2 regions of the Carboxydocella thermautotrophica DSM 16521 genome follow, and region 1 is predicted to be linked to the other one. Evidence: riboswitches for the same ligand, from Rfam matches in the RefSeq annotation. Region 1 holds a riboswitch; the other holds the start of a gene.
What was found. Region 1 has a riboswitch for glycine ahead of gcvT (glycine cleavage system aminomethyltransferase GcvT). Riboswitches for the same ligand answer to the same signal wherever they lie in the genome.

Region 1 (3,409 bases):
CGTTGGCCAGCAATTCTTCGTATTCGTCAGCAGTCAGCAAATCCGCCGGTTCTTCGCTGATTTCCACCTTGACCATCCAGGCAGCATAGGCATCTTCATTGATTTTTTCAGGGGCGTCGATAAGCTCCTGGTTTACTTCTATCACTTTGCCTGTTACAGGAGCATAAATATCTGAAACGGCTTTTACTGATTCCACAGTACCGAAGCTTTCTCCAGCACTGATTTCTGTACCTACCGGCGGCAAATCTACAAAAACTACGTCGCCAAGGGCTTCCTGAGCGTGATCTGTAATGCCGATAGTAGCAATATTGCCTTCGATTTTTACCCATTCATGTTCTTTGGTATACTTTAAGTCTGCCAGTACCTTACTCATACTCAATTACCTCCCTCTTTTATAAAAAGGCAAATTAGTTATTTTTGCCTTTACTTCCTTGTTACGAATTAATACAGCCACTTCCTGGCCAGGTTGAGCTACTTCTATAGCCACCAGAGCCATGGCCAGATTCTTGCCCAGGGTAGGTGCCATGGTTCCAGAGGTTACTACCCCGATTTCCTGTCCCTGGTTGACTACCAGGTAACCCTGCCGGGCAATGCCCCGCTCTACCATTTCCAGACCTACCAGCTTGCGCTTCAGTCCTGCTTCAGCCTGGGCCGTAAGAGCAGGCTTGCCGATGAAATCTTCCGGTTTATCAAGGGCGATGAATCTCTTCAGGCCAGCTTCCAGGGGTGTAATATCTTCGCTCAGTTCATGGCCATATAGAGGCATAGCAGCCTCAAAGCGCAGGGTATCCCGGGCCCCCAAACCGATAGGCTTAATACCCTTATCCTGTCCAGCCGTAAGCAGGGTTTGCCAGAGCTGCCTGGCCTGGTCCGGTGAACAATAAAGTTCCCAGCCATCCTCCCCGGTGTAGCCGGTGCGGGAGATAATACAGGGTATGCCCGCAACCTCACCTCGGGTGAACCAGTAGTAGCGAATAGCATCTAACTGAACGGGAGTAAGGGGCTTAAGGATCGCAGTAGCCTGAGGTCCCTGAATGGCCAGCTGGGCCACAGTATGGGAAATGTTTTCCACCTCCACTCCTGCCGGGGCCAGCTGCTTGATCCATTCATAATCCTTATCAGTATTGCCGGCATTGACTACAAGGAGATATTCCTCCTCATCCTCCTTGTATACCAGCAGGTCATCCACCGTGCCACCGTGTTCATAGCACATGGGAGAATAGAGGATTTGCCCTTTTGCTAACCTGGCCACCTGGTTGGGCAGCAACTTTTCCAGAAAGGCCAGGGCCCCGGGGCCTTTAACGGTAATTTCCCCCATGTGGGAGACATCAAAGAGACCTGCTGCCTGGCGGACGGTCTGGTGTTCATCGATAATGCCACTGTACTGAACCGGCATTTCCCAGCCCCCAAAATCCACCATCTTCGCTCCGGCGGCTATATGCAACTCATAAAGGGGAGTGCGTTTCAATTCTGCCAACAGGAACACCTCCTTAACATTAGTATGTGCCAATGGGGACAAATAAAAAGGACAGAGACAAGCCTTTTTGGCTTTTCTCTGTCCTGGTTACCTGAGAGATTACCCGCAATAGTTACGGGCTTCCCCTTGGGTGTTTCGGGCAACCTGGCAGTCTACCCGAAAGCTCTCCAGAGTGGGGTCTGAAGTCAGTTCTTTTGCCTGAGAGTTTTGATCTGCGGCCGCCAACCGCCCATCTTGCTCCTTCGGCGCCCTTTAAGGGTCTCTCCCGACCTCTTCCTCCCCCGTATATTCAGTTTCAAGGCAGGTCTCCATTTATAATATATTCGCCAACTAACCCGGAAGTCCTTCTTGATCTGACAAAAAATTTAGGCTATTCCGGGTTTCAATATAATGTAACTGTTTTTTATTGATTACTGCCCAGGCCTGTTCCCCTAATTGCAGCCGCAGCTGGTTATCTGCCCAGCCCCAAACTTCCAGTCCTTCACAAAGGAGACAATAGTAAACCCCATCCCAGTGTTCTTCCACATATTTTACCTTCCCAGGCCAAAGCCAGCTCTCACCGGCTACAGCCGGTTTGGCGCCGAGGATTCGCACGCACCGGGCCGGAATAGCCCCCAGACCGGGCGGCAGTTCCTTTAAACCCGGCAGACTCCCTCCGGTAGGCCAGAGATTTTCCACCCCAAAAAAACGAGCTATCGCCTCACTAGCCGGCCGTTCGGCCAGTTCCCGTACCGTTCCCACCTGAGCCATTTGCCCCTGCAACAGTACCAGCCCCCGGTCAGCCAGTAACGGCAATTCCCGAAAGTCATGGGTAATGAACAGGGTGGTGATGCCCGTTTCTTTCAATAACAGACGCAATTCCCGCAGGAGACGGCTACGGGTAGGTGCATCCACAGCGGCAAAAGGTTCATCCAGCAAGAGCACCTGGGGCTTAAGAACCAGGGCACGGGCCAGGGCTACCCGCTGAGCTTCCCCTCCACTTAAATCTTGAACTCGGCGCCGGGCCAGCTCCGTCAAGCCCAGCCGTTCCAGCCAGGGCCCGGCCAGCTGTTCCCGCTCCCGGGCAGATAGGCCACGAAATTTCAGCCCCAGGGTGACATTATCCAGTACGGTTCCACTGACCAGCAATGCCTCCTGAAAAACCAGGGTTACCGCCTGGCGCCATTGATAAGGGTCCCGGCCCGGGCCCCAGACCATTTCCCCGGCGCGAATGCTGCCCTGGCTGGGACAGAGGATCCCGGCCACTGTCAGCAGCAATGTACTTTTGCCTGCCCCATTGGGACCCAGCACCGCCATGATTTCCCCGGCTCCAAGCTCTAAGCGCGGCACGGCAAGTACCAGCTTACCCCCGCGCTTTACCTGTAGATTTTCCAGTAACAGCGGCCAGCCCATTTCAACCTCTCCTTTGCTGCAACAGGGTGAGCAGATAGGTTACTCCATAACTTAAAAATAGCAGAACAAAACTCAAAGCCATGGCCAGGCCAAAATTGCCTTTACTTACTTCCATTACTGTTGCTGTGGTTAAAACCCGGGTTTCCCCCTGGATATTGCCCCCTACCATCATGGAAGCACCTACTTCCGAAACCACTGCCCCAAATCCTGCCATCACTGCTGCCAGCAGGGAATAACGGGCCTCCTTTAACAGGATCCCGATAATATGTAAAGGACTCGCCCCTAAAGATTGCAGCTGCCAGACCAATTTGGGGTTAATCTGTTGAATGGCGGCCATAGTCAACCCCACAATGATAGGAGCAGCAATCAAAGTCTGAGCGATAATCATGGCGGCAGGGGTATAGAGAAGATGAAAGAAACCCAGGGGCCCATTACGCCAGAGCAAAATGGTCACCAGCAGACCAGCTACCACCGGCGGCATACCCATACCGCTGTTAACCAGAGTCACCAGCAAGCGCCGCCCCCGAAAATCCCCTAAAG
Region 2 (3,409 bases), on a different contig from region 1:
GTCGTGGGTTCCACTTCAAAGACATCCAGCGCTGCTCCGGCCACCTTACCTGTCTTCAGAGCCTCATACAGATCCTGTTCATTGATGATGCCACCGCGGGCAACATTGATAATCCGTACCCCCGGCTTCATTTTGGCCAGGGCTTCCCGGTTAATCAGGTTAACCGTTTCCTTGGTTTTGGGCAAATGCACGGTGATAAAGTCCGCTTCCCGATAGACATCCTCCAGGGACACCAGTTCCACCCCGATTTCCCGGGCCCGCTCATGGGTGATATAGGGGTCATAACCGATGACCTTCATGGCAAAGCCCTGGGCCCGTTTGGCCACTGCGGTACCAATCCGCCCCAGCCCAATAACCCCCAGGATTTTATCCCGCAGCTCCACGCCGGTAAATTCCTTGCGCAGCCATTTCCCCTTTTTCAAGGCCTCATTGGCCTGGGGTACATGGCGAGCCAGGGCCAGCATCAGGGCCAGAGTGTGTTCAGCCGCGGCAATGGTATTGCCATCGGGAGCATTGACCACAATAATACCATGCTGAGTAGCAGCCTGAACATCGATATTGTCTACCCCGACACCGGCGCGGCCGATTACCTTCAGGTTTACCCCCGCCGCAATAATGGGGGCAGTGATCTTGGTAGCACTGCGCACCACCACGGCATCATAGGCGGGAATCATCTCCACCAGTTGCTGCTCACTCAGCTTTTCCTCGATAACATCCACAGTAAACCCGGGTTCCCGCAAGATATCTATTCCTTTTTCACTGACACCATCTAAGACCAGTATCCGCATAAAAATCCCCTTTCCCCTTATCTAACTTCATTAACTGCGAAACCTCTTACCCTTCCAGAAATACCTTCTGGGCGGCAGCCACACCGGCACCCAGCTGTACCGGATAGCCCACTTCAACCAGGGCCATTTCCAGCGCCCCAATAGCCAGGATAATATCCAGCTTATCGGCATAACCCATGTGGCCGATACGGAAAATCTTGCCCTTCAGTTTGCCCTGGCCACCGGCAAAAGTCACCCCGTATTTGGTACGCAATACCTTGCGCAGGTCTTCGGTATTGAGCTGGTCATTGCCCTTAACAGCAGTTACAGTATGGGAAGCTACTTCATCAGCAGCCAGCAACTCCAGGCCCAGTGCTCTGATAGCGGCCCGGGTAGCTTTTGTCATAAGGGCATGCCGGGCAAAGACTTCCGGTAAGCCTTCCGCCAGGATCATGTCCAGAGCAGCTTCCAGCCCGTAAAAGAGGGTAACATTGGGAGTCCAGGCGGTATTCCACTCCGCCATATTTTTTCTGGCCTGCTTCAGGCAGAAGTAGAAACGGGGAGCTTTGGCCGTCTCCATAGCCTGCCAGGCCTTTTCACTGACACTGACCAGAGCCAGCCCCGGCGGCAACATCAAGGCCTTCTGGCTACCGGTAACCATGATATCCACCTGCCATTCATCAGTGCGGATATCCATCCCGCCCATGGAGCTGACGGCATCCACCAGCAGGACAGCATCGGTTTTGGCCACCAGGGCTCCCAGACCCCCGATATCATTGGTAACACCGGTGGAAGTCTCATTGTGGGTAGCCAGCACGGCCCGGTACTGATTGGTAGCCAGCTTTTCCTCTACCTGTTTCAAATCAATGGCTTCACCCCAGGGGAACTCCAGAGCATCTACCTCTGCTCCGTATAAACGGGCGATTTTGGCAAAACGCTCGCCGAAGTTACCGGTAACCAGGGCCAGTACCTTGTCCCCAGGGCTGATCACATTGGCCACTGCCGTTTCCAGTCCCCCCGTACCGGACTGGGTGAGAATAAACAGGTCCTTTTCAGTCTGAAAAACCTGTTTGGCCTTTTTAATCAGCCGTTCGTGCAGTTTGGCAAAGTCCCCACTGCGGTGACCGATCATGGGCCGAATCATGGCCTGCTGGACCGCCGGTGGAATAGGTGTCGGCCCAGGAATCATTAGATACTTTTTGTCCTGCAACATTAAAATCAACCCCTCTCCCGGATTTAGATGATTATTATAAATAGAAAAGCTCTCATCCATAAAGCCTCAGCTTTAGGGACGAGAGCTTGTTCCCGCGTTGCCACCCTAATTGGCCAAAAGGCAATAATATCCCCTTGACCCTCTCGATGCGATAACGGCGCCACCGTATCCACTTACCAGGCCACGGCCCTTCGGTGGATCCCCTCCAGGGCGGATTCAGCAGTTCCCAGGACCGGTTCGCACCAACCACCGGCTCTCTTGCCTGTTTCCTGCCTATGTTCCCTTTCAACGGGTTACCCTTATGAGATGATGGTTAGATGGAATTATAAGAAAGGACCAATCTCCTGATTGGTCCTCTGGTCACTGCTGCTAAAAGGGTAAACGAAGCCACAAACGCATCCTGTCGCTCCCTGTCCTTTTGCCTGAGAGATTGACCTGCCGGCTGGCAGGCTTGCTCCTTCGGCGCCCGGTCTTGCCAGGTCTCTCCAGAGGTCTGTCCGGTTACAGTACCTGGCTCAAAAGCCACCTGAGAGTTTGAGCGGCATAATACCGCCTTGCCCCTTCGGCGGTAACGGGTAAACCCCGTTACCTTCTTCTGCAACCTTCATCCAGAAGCTGTATTCATTTTTGTTTACAATTATACGAAGACAAATGTCTTATGTCAAGTGACATTCACTTATTTTTTACACAAATCCACAAAATACTGATGCAAACGATAATCCTCGGTCAGCTCGGGATGGAAAGCCGCCGCCAGCGCCTTGCCCTGTCGGGCCAGGACGATCTTGTCCTGGAAGGTAGCCATTACCTCAACCCCGGAACCAACTCGTTCAATGTAGGGGGCCCGGATGAAAACCGCCCGCAGGGGCTGTGCTCCGATAGCGGGAACCGGCAAATCCACTTCAAAGCTGTCCACCTGTCGACCATAGGCATTGCGCTTGACAGTCATCTCCATCAAGCCCAGCCGCGGCTGTTCACTGCCCATAATCTCGGTTGCCAGCAGAATCAAGCCGGCACAGGTTCCAAAAACCGCCATCCCCTGCTGAAAACGCTCCTTGATTTCGGAGAGCAGGCCAAAATCCACCATCAATTTGCCGATGGTAGTTGATTCACCTCCGGGGATTACCAGCCCCGCCAGCTCTGCCAATTGCTCCTTTTTACGTACTTCAACAACTTCCACACCCAGTTTTTCCAGCACCAGCCGGTGCTCCCGAAAAGCACCCTGCAGAGCCAATACCCCGATTTTCATTTTACCAGCCCCGATCCTGCATTCTCATTTCTGGAGTAATAGTGGAAATATCGATCCCGACCATGGGCTCACCCAGGTCTTTAGAAACTTCCGCCAGCACCTGCGGATCATTGTAGTGGGTTGTGGCAGCTACAATGGCCCGGGCCCGTTTGACCGGATCCCCGGATTTGAAGATACCGGAGC

Region 2: another riboswitch for glycine. It lies ahead of B5D20_RS02885 (pyridoxal-phosphate-dependent aminotransferase family protein); the one in region 1 lies ahead of gcvT (glycine cleavage system aminomethyltransferase GcvT).

What each region holds. Positions count from the first base shown of each region.
Region 1 covers NZ_FUXM01000007.1:68,293-71,701, reverse strand. The annotation lists gene gcvH (glycine cleavage system protein GcvH) at 1-373, opposite strand, end outside; gene gcvT (glycine cleavage system aminomethyltransferase GcvT) at 380-1,477, opposite strand; glycine riboswitch at 1,654-1,755, opposite strand; gene B5D20_RS04550 (ABC transporter ATP-binding protein) at 1,808-2,869, opposite strand; gene B5D20_RS04545 (ABC transporter permease) at 2,871-3,409, opposite strand, start outside.
Region 2 covers NZ_FUXM01000004.1:90,023-93,431, forward strand. The annotation lists gene serA (phosphoglycerate dehydrogenase) at 1-788, opposite strand, end outside; gene B5D20_RS02885 (pyridoxal-phosphate-dependent aminotransferase family protein) at 835-1,980, opposite strand; T-box leader at 2,052-2,278, opposite strand; glycine riboswitch at 2,381-2,479, opposite strand; gene pdxT (pyridoxal 5'-phosphate synthase glutaminase subunit PdxT) at 2,657-3,226, opposite strand; gene pdxS (pyridoxal 5'-phosphate synthase lyase subunit PdxS) at 3,228-3,409, opposite strand, start outside.